Regions from separate parts of the Paenibacillus sp. 23TSA30-6 genome, predicted to be linked through region 3. Evidence: riboswitches for the same ligand, from Rfam matches in the RefSeq annotation. Region 3 holds a riboswitch; each other region holds the start of a gene.
What was found. Region 3 has a riboswitch for cyclic di-GMP ahead of E0698_RS07460 (non-ribosomal peptide synthetase). Riboswitches for the same ligand answer to the same signal wherever they lie in the genome.
Positions count from the first base shown of each region.

Region 1: linked by a shared signal. The riboswitch ahead of E0698_RS16340 (transglutaminase domain-containing protein) and the one ahead of E0698_RS07460 (non-ribosomal peptide synthetase) in region 3 are both predicted to bind cyclic di-GMP.
Region 2: linked by a shared signal. The riboswitch ahead of E0698_RS00665 (glycosyl hydrolase) and the one ahead of E0698_RS07460 (non-ribosomal peptide synthetase) in region 3 are both predicted to bind cyclic di-GMP.

Region 1 covers NZ_SLTL01000017.1:38,405-40,676, forward strand. Annotated here, with positions in the region: gene E0698_RS16335 (class D sortase) at 1-20, opposite strand, end outside; gene E0698_RS16340 (transglutaminase domain-containing protein) at 411-1,217, opposite strand; cyclic di-GMP riboswitch class I at 1,231-1,312, opposite strand; cyclic di-GMP riboswitch class I at 1,355-1,435, opposite strand; gene E0698_RS16345 (AraC family transcriptional regulator) at 1,534-2,272, opposite strand, start outside.
Region 2 covers NZ_SLTL01000001.1:135,500-137,771, forward strand. Annotated here, with positions in the region: gene E0698_RS00660 (sugar phosphate nucleotidyltransferase) at 1-1,103, shown strand, start outside; cyclic di-GMP riboswitch class I at 1,258-1,338, shown strand; gene E0698_RS00665 (glycosyl hydrolase) at 1,319-2,272, shown strand, end outside.
Region 3 covers NZ_SLTL01000006.1:130,833-133,104, forward strand. Annotated here, with positions in the region: gene E0698_RS07460 (non-ribosomal peptide synthetase) at 1-1,406, opposite strand, end outside; cyclic di-GMP riboswitch class I at 1,538-1,627, opposite strand.

The sequences.
Region 1 (2,272 bases), on a different contig from region 3:
AAGTATGATAGCTTACGCAATCTAAAAAACCTCCCTAACTTATGTAAGGTGTATCACATACTGATTTTAAAAATCCTCCCTTTCCCATTTAGTGTAGTCTGAGAAAGGATGCAGGTGTAGATTCAGGCACAATGCTATCTAATACCGGGTTTACATCATCCACAGCCTTCACATTAATGGCCCAGTCATCTTGTTTTTGCCGTTAGCTTTTCCTTGTTTACTTATTGGGGGCCCAGACACGGGTTTGATGTTGACGATGGATATTTGTTCTTGTCCCGGAATTAGTATATTCAACACGATAGGTTTTAAATGACTGACTAGGTATACAATACCTTCCGTATCTCAACAATTTCTCAACAAGAATAGAAAAAAGCCCTGATCGCAGTGATCAGGGCTTTCTAAAAAAAAAATTAATACTGCTTTGTTTTTGTGTATTTGGAGGGTTCTTTGACCATTGCAAACTTCTGTTTTCCGCTTTTTAGAGCGGCATCTACTGTAGTGTCGATGATAACCCATTGATTGTTGATATTGACTTCATTCCAGGCGTGGTAAGTATTCACATAGGAGGATTCGCCCATAACCAACTTCGTTGGAACATCCACACTTCGAAGCATGGCGGCGAACAGTGAAGCGTATCCATAGCAAATATCTTTTTGCGAAACTAGTGTACGATCAATTTGTGGAAGATAGTCGGGTGATAAGGAAAAGGGCTGGTTGGAATCGTATTTAATATGACTAATGACATACTCGTAAATACGTTTCACCTTTTCATCATCTGTCGTTGCACCCTTGGTTAATTCCTTGGCTTTCCGAATCGCCTGATTCGTATCGTTCCAGTCAATATTTTGAATAGAACTGAGGTATATGGTTTTACTGTCATTCAAATTTAACTGGACCGTTTCTTCACCTATCACTTTATACTGATTGCCAGTTAGCTGTTCCAATAAACGAATGTTATAATTGCCATTGCCCATTTGAAGAGCGAATGCTTCCTCAGGTTTGCTCGAATTCAGATAATAAGAGTATTTCTCCGCATCCTTGGTAATTACGATCTTGGTTTTGACATTGGACTTGACAGGATAACGTATATTAACAATACCGTGGTTTACGTTGTTTTGATTCAGCCATACCTGACTTTCGGCAGCAAATGCTGTCGTATGTAGGGGGATGGATAATAAAAATACTAAAATTAGTAAAAAAGACGATCTTTTCCTCATAGAAAAACTTCCTTTCGGCGGCCAGGCTGCCATCTTAAAAAGAAGGCCCTATAGCTTTGCGTCCCTGCCTTTCGACAGGTTTGCTATTATCGTATAAAGTTTTTCAGGAAAAAAAGAAACGACAAAAAGCCTCTCCAACCGGTAGCTGGCTGCCATCTTAAAAAGAAGGCCCTGTAGCTTTGCGTCCCCGCCTTTCGACAGGTTTGCCATTTATCCTGAACAGTCTATATCTATCATTCTATCAGTTGGGCTTCCGATCAGGCAAGCACAATCTCAGATTTTTCTCTGTTTTTCGACAAAGTCGCGATAGATGAGTTTATAGTTTAGTTCGATTCCCCCATTTTTTGCGGAAGGAATGCGGTGTTTCTCCTATATGTTCCTTGAATAGGTTGATAAAATGGCTGGTGTTAGGAATACCTACAAACCTTGCGATATCCACAATGGATTCGTCACTGGTTTTAAGCCAGCCTTGAGCCGCTGTGATGCGGACATTAATGAGATAATCGATAGGAGAAAATCCGATCTGTTTCTTGAAGTTTTTAGCGAGATTGAATTTGTTTAACTCAAACATGTCTGCCAGCGAATCCAGCGTAATTCGTTCACTGTAGGAGCAATCCAAATATTGCTGAACCTTGCGTACCTCGGTGATCGTATCCGGGTTTACATACGGATGATCGTAGGGGTGCTGCAAAATATTTGTCAGCAACTCACCGATGAGTCTGGATGTAAACAGCTCTGCAGTAAGAGTTCTATCAGATTGTACGCATAGCAGGGAACGCAGCTTGTCCAATATGGTGCATGGATCGTTGAGTGATATTACAGGCTTGTTGTGCTTGGCAAATTGATCATAGAAATTGTCGATCAGATTACCGTACACATTTACACTGATAAACTCCCATGCTTCATGACCAGCGGTGCTGTACTGTACGTATTCCTCACAATTCACGAAAAACATATCATGAGGCTTCAATATGTATTTTTTCTCCCGGTATAGCAATTCCCCTTGTCCTGATATCGTAAAAACGAGCAGAAACGAGGTGAGTTCCTTCCGTTCC
Region 2 (2,272 bases), on a different contig from region 3:
TTGCGTTGACAGCGACCTATCTATATTCCATCGTTGGTGTTTCGCCCGATGAAATTGTTGCTATATTGCCGGTAGACCCCTATGTAGAGGATGCTTTCTTTGCTACCGTCGCCCAGTTGGAGCATACCCTTCAGGAGAGTGAAGGCAAGCTTGCGTTAATTGGGGTTGTCCCTTCTTATCCTTCTGAGAAATACGGTTACATTATACCGAAAAACGATGCTACACAAGGTAGCACAGGCTACCGTGAAGTGAGCCATTTTCAAGAGAAACCCGACCGGGAGCAGGCGGAGCGTCTGATTGAACGCAATGCTCTATGGAACTGCGGGGTTTTTGCATTCAAATTAGGTTATTTGCTTGATATCTTGGCATCCAAAGGATTGCCGCTGAACTATGAAGAAATGCAAAAGCAATATTCTTCTCTGGAAAAAATCAGCTTTGACTACGCGGTAGTCGAGAAGGAGAAGGATATCGTCGTTCTTCCGTATGATGGCTTCTGGAAGGACTTGGGTACCTGGAACACCTTGACGGAAGAAATGTCCCATCAGCAAGTGGGCAGAGGTGTAGTAACAGAGGATTGTGTCAATACGAGCCTCATCAATGAACTGGACATTCCCGTGGCGATTATTGGAACGAATGATCTGATCGTAGCTGCCAGCCCGGATGGCATCCTTGTGACTAATAAGGCAGAAAGTCCGCGCATCAAGGAAGTGCTCAAAGCACACAATCAGCGACCAATGTACGAAGAGCGCCGTTGGGGACATTATAGGGTAGTGGATTATGTAAAGTATGAAGAGGGCAATGAGGTATTGACTAAGCGAATCCGTGTGCTGCAAGGCAAAAATATCAGCTACCAACTTCATTTCAAACGGAGTGAAATTTGGACCATCATTAGTGGTGAAGCGGAAATTATTTTGAATGAAAAGCTGCACAAGGTGAAGGCTGGTGATGTGGTTCGCATTCCTGAAGGGACAAAGCATAGCATTTTGGCCGTGACTGATGTGGAATTGATCGAGGTACAGACAGGTTCTGAGCTGGTTGAAGAGGATATTGTTCGCTTTTGCATGGATTGGGATGAAATTTCCCGTCACAAGTTTATTTCATAAATATTTCGTAAAGATGAAAAAAGACTCATTTATAAAGTTATTTAGCCCAAACTGTCGAAAATACACGAAAATCTGTAAATTCAATGAACATGACCTATTAAATTTTGGTAAAAAAAAGTCGATACTTAGGGATAAGAAGGAATCCAAACTCCTTCCACGATAAACGCAGCCCTGTTGAAAGGCAGGTACGCAAAGCTAAAGGGCCTTCCGTAAGGATGGCAGCCTGGCTACCGAAAGGAAGAGCGAGAGTGAGCCCCTATTTTACCCCTGTGAATCGATGGATACGCAGTGTACTCCCCGTTGTTATGCTTTTTTCTTTGTTGCCCGTCGGCTTTGGTGAATCTCTGTCCGTGGCGAATGCTGCCACATTACAGCCTGTTAATTCGGACGCTTCTGCTGAGGCCCGTGAACTATACAGCTATTTGATCAGCATCTCGGGGAAAAAAATGGTCACAGGTCAACATGATTATTTGGAAAGTCCGGATGAATTAAGCAACAAGGTCCAAAAAATCAGTAAGGCGTATGCTGGTGTACATGGCTACGAGATGGGAGCCATCTCCAGCCAGTCCGCCGCTACGGAGGCAGCACAACGTAAAAATCTCGTCGATAGCGCTATACGTTGGAGTAGAGATGGCGGCATAGTTACGATGACTTATCATGAACCGTTGCCGGGCAAGCCACTGACTTGGGCCAATGTGCAGGCGAAAGTAAGCCAGGCGGAGTTCAATAAATACGTGACGCCGGGCACTACGCAGTATAATCTTCTCATTGCCGATCTGGATAAGGTCGCTATATCGTTAAAGCAGCTTCGTGATGCGGGTGTTCCGGTATTATGGAGACCTTACCACGAAATGAACGGCGACTGGTTCTGGTGGGGAAACAAGAACAATTTCAATCAGCTATGGAATATCATGTATGACCGTTTTGTAAACACGCATCAACTGAACAATCTGCTGTGGGTCTGGAGTCCGAATGCGCCTAGTTCGTACACCGTCCCATATACCCCGAAATATCCGGGGGATGACAAGGTGGATATCTTGGCTGTAGACATTTACAACAATGATTTTAAGCAAAGCCATTACGAAGGACTGCTCGGACTGGCACGGAATAAGCCGATTGCCATTGGGGAACACGGTGAGATGCCGAGTCCCGAGGTCATGCAGGCTCAG
Region 3 (2,272 bases):
ATCGTTTGATCCTTCGGATATTCCACCTCCGTATGGTTAAAGCCGCGAACTAGCGTACTCCTTTCTTCCTCTGGCACGATTTCGATTTGCGAAATAAGAGTTTCACTTTGCTCCATGACTTGAGCAAATAAATATTCAAAGTGGGAGATAACGTTCTCAATGGGGATGAATCTTTCAAAAGCCTGTATCTGATAGTCAAAATTAACGGCTACATCCGCTTCACCTTCTTGTCCCCATATCAGGAGATTGAGTGCATTTCTTTCATGATGATGCGGCATACTTACAATCCGGCTTGCTGCGCCGATCAATGCTTCTCTCGTTTCCTGTTCTTCGAAAGAAAGCGATATATCAAACAGTTTGCCTTTCTCATTGCTATTCTGGTAAACCGCCCGGTAAATTTCACCGAAAGACATTTTCTGATGTCGATAGCATTGCATAAGCTCACGTTTAATGCTCTTAATCAGTTCTTTGAAGCTTATATCTTTCTCGGGGCTGATCCGCAGCGGCAGCACGTTGGCGAAATGTCCCATAGTCTGCTTATATTTCGCTTTGCTCCGATTAAAAACCGGGACGCCGATCACCATTTCGTTCCGATTGCAAATCTTGCTGAAATACAGGAACAGTATGCCTAAAAAATAGTGGAACGACGAGCATCCTTCCTCTTTGCAAAATTCAATCATTTGATTGTATAACGCCTTGTTTATAGTTAAGGTTCGCCGATCACTCCAAACGGAATCGCCGTCACCATCATCGGTATCCATGCCTCTGCTCAACAGAGGCTCGGGAATGGTCAGATATTTGTTCTGCCAGAACGCCCTGTCTTTTAAAAAGGCCGGAGAATTCAGATAATTCTGATTATCGGAAATAAAATCAGCATAGGAATAGACCGTTCTGTTCATTTCGCCAATTCCTTGCACCAATTTATTGTAATTGTCAAACATTTGACTGATTAAGAGAGCAAATCCCCATCCGTCGATCACCAAATGATGAACTTTAAGTAAAATGAAGTATGTGTTCGGGGCACCTTTCAACAAAACAAATTGAAAATAGAGGTCCTCTGGTTGAAAAGGTTTTAAAAACTCTTTTTTCATCCAGTTGATGCAAAAAGAGTTTGGATTTTCCTTTATCGAAAAATCATGAAACGGAACTTCATAGTCCGTTTCCGGCAAAAATGTTAAATAAGGCTCTCCCTTTTTATCAATAAAACGGGCACTGAGGGAATCATTTTGCCTGATTAATAACTGCATGGACTGCCTAATGATAGCCGTATTCAGGTTTCCTTTAACCTCAACATGCCCACCGATATTGTAAATAGGTTTTCCAGGGTACATGCACTGTTCGAACCATATATCTTTCTGATAGGAACTTAACGGATACTCCTTGACACTTATTACACTTGTTTGCATAAAATCCCCTCCTGTTGTTAATCATTTCATGCGTTCTACTCCGTATGCCCAAATCATTTCTGCTACAAATAAAAGAAGCCTGCTCCCATATAAAAAGCACAGGAACAGACAGCAGACTTCGCTCGGTTTCCTTCGGCAACCTGGCAATCATGGCTGTTTAATCCAGCTTTAGACCCATGGCTTTGTGTCCACCACTTTCGAGGTGTTTACGATTAACGGGAAAATACATTCGTATATTTTTTACATCTTTGAGCATGCTCTTACACTTCTTCCTCCTACATTCAGTAGGAGCTGACCTTGAGTTCTCAAAACATTTACCTTCATATAGTTTTAAAATACGTTGTTAGCTGCAGATTAAAATACTTTAGCAAGCCACTAAATTCCTGTCATCCGACAACTCCAGTTCATTTTACTTAATTTCTCTCACCCCCCCAAGATTCAGAAATAACAACCTGCACAACTTTAGCGGCTTAGCTTTTTTTAAAATGATGGATTTGTGATCCACCTAAAAAATGACGTTCCAAAGCTTCTCTCGCATTCGATGTTTCGCCGAAAATAGCGACGTGAGTGTACACGGGGAGTGAAGGACAGTTGGAGTGCAACTTCGGAAGAGTAAAACGTGCTTTTTCCAACATTTTTAGGAGAAAGCCAAAATCAAACCAGGAAAACAAGAGGGAACCCCCTCCACAACTGATTAAGAACAAGTAAGCTTACTGCGGAGGATATATCCAAGGTCTAGTCACAAAGCGTAGCACCCCGAAGAAAAGAATGTCCTTGCAAGAAATGTCGCGCCTAACCTTTAGCAAGGAAGAAGCATGCCATTCTTCCGCCTGCGAACGAAGCATTAATGTCAACCAAGCGTCAAG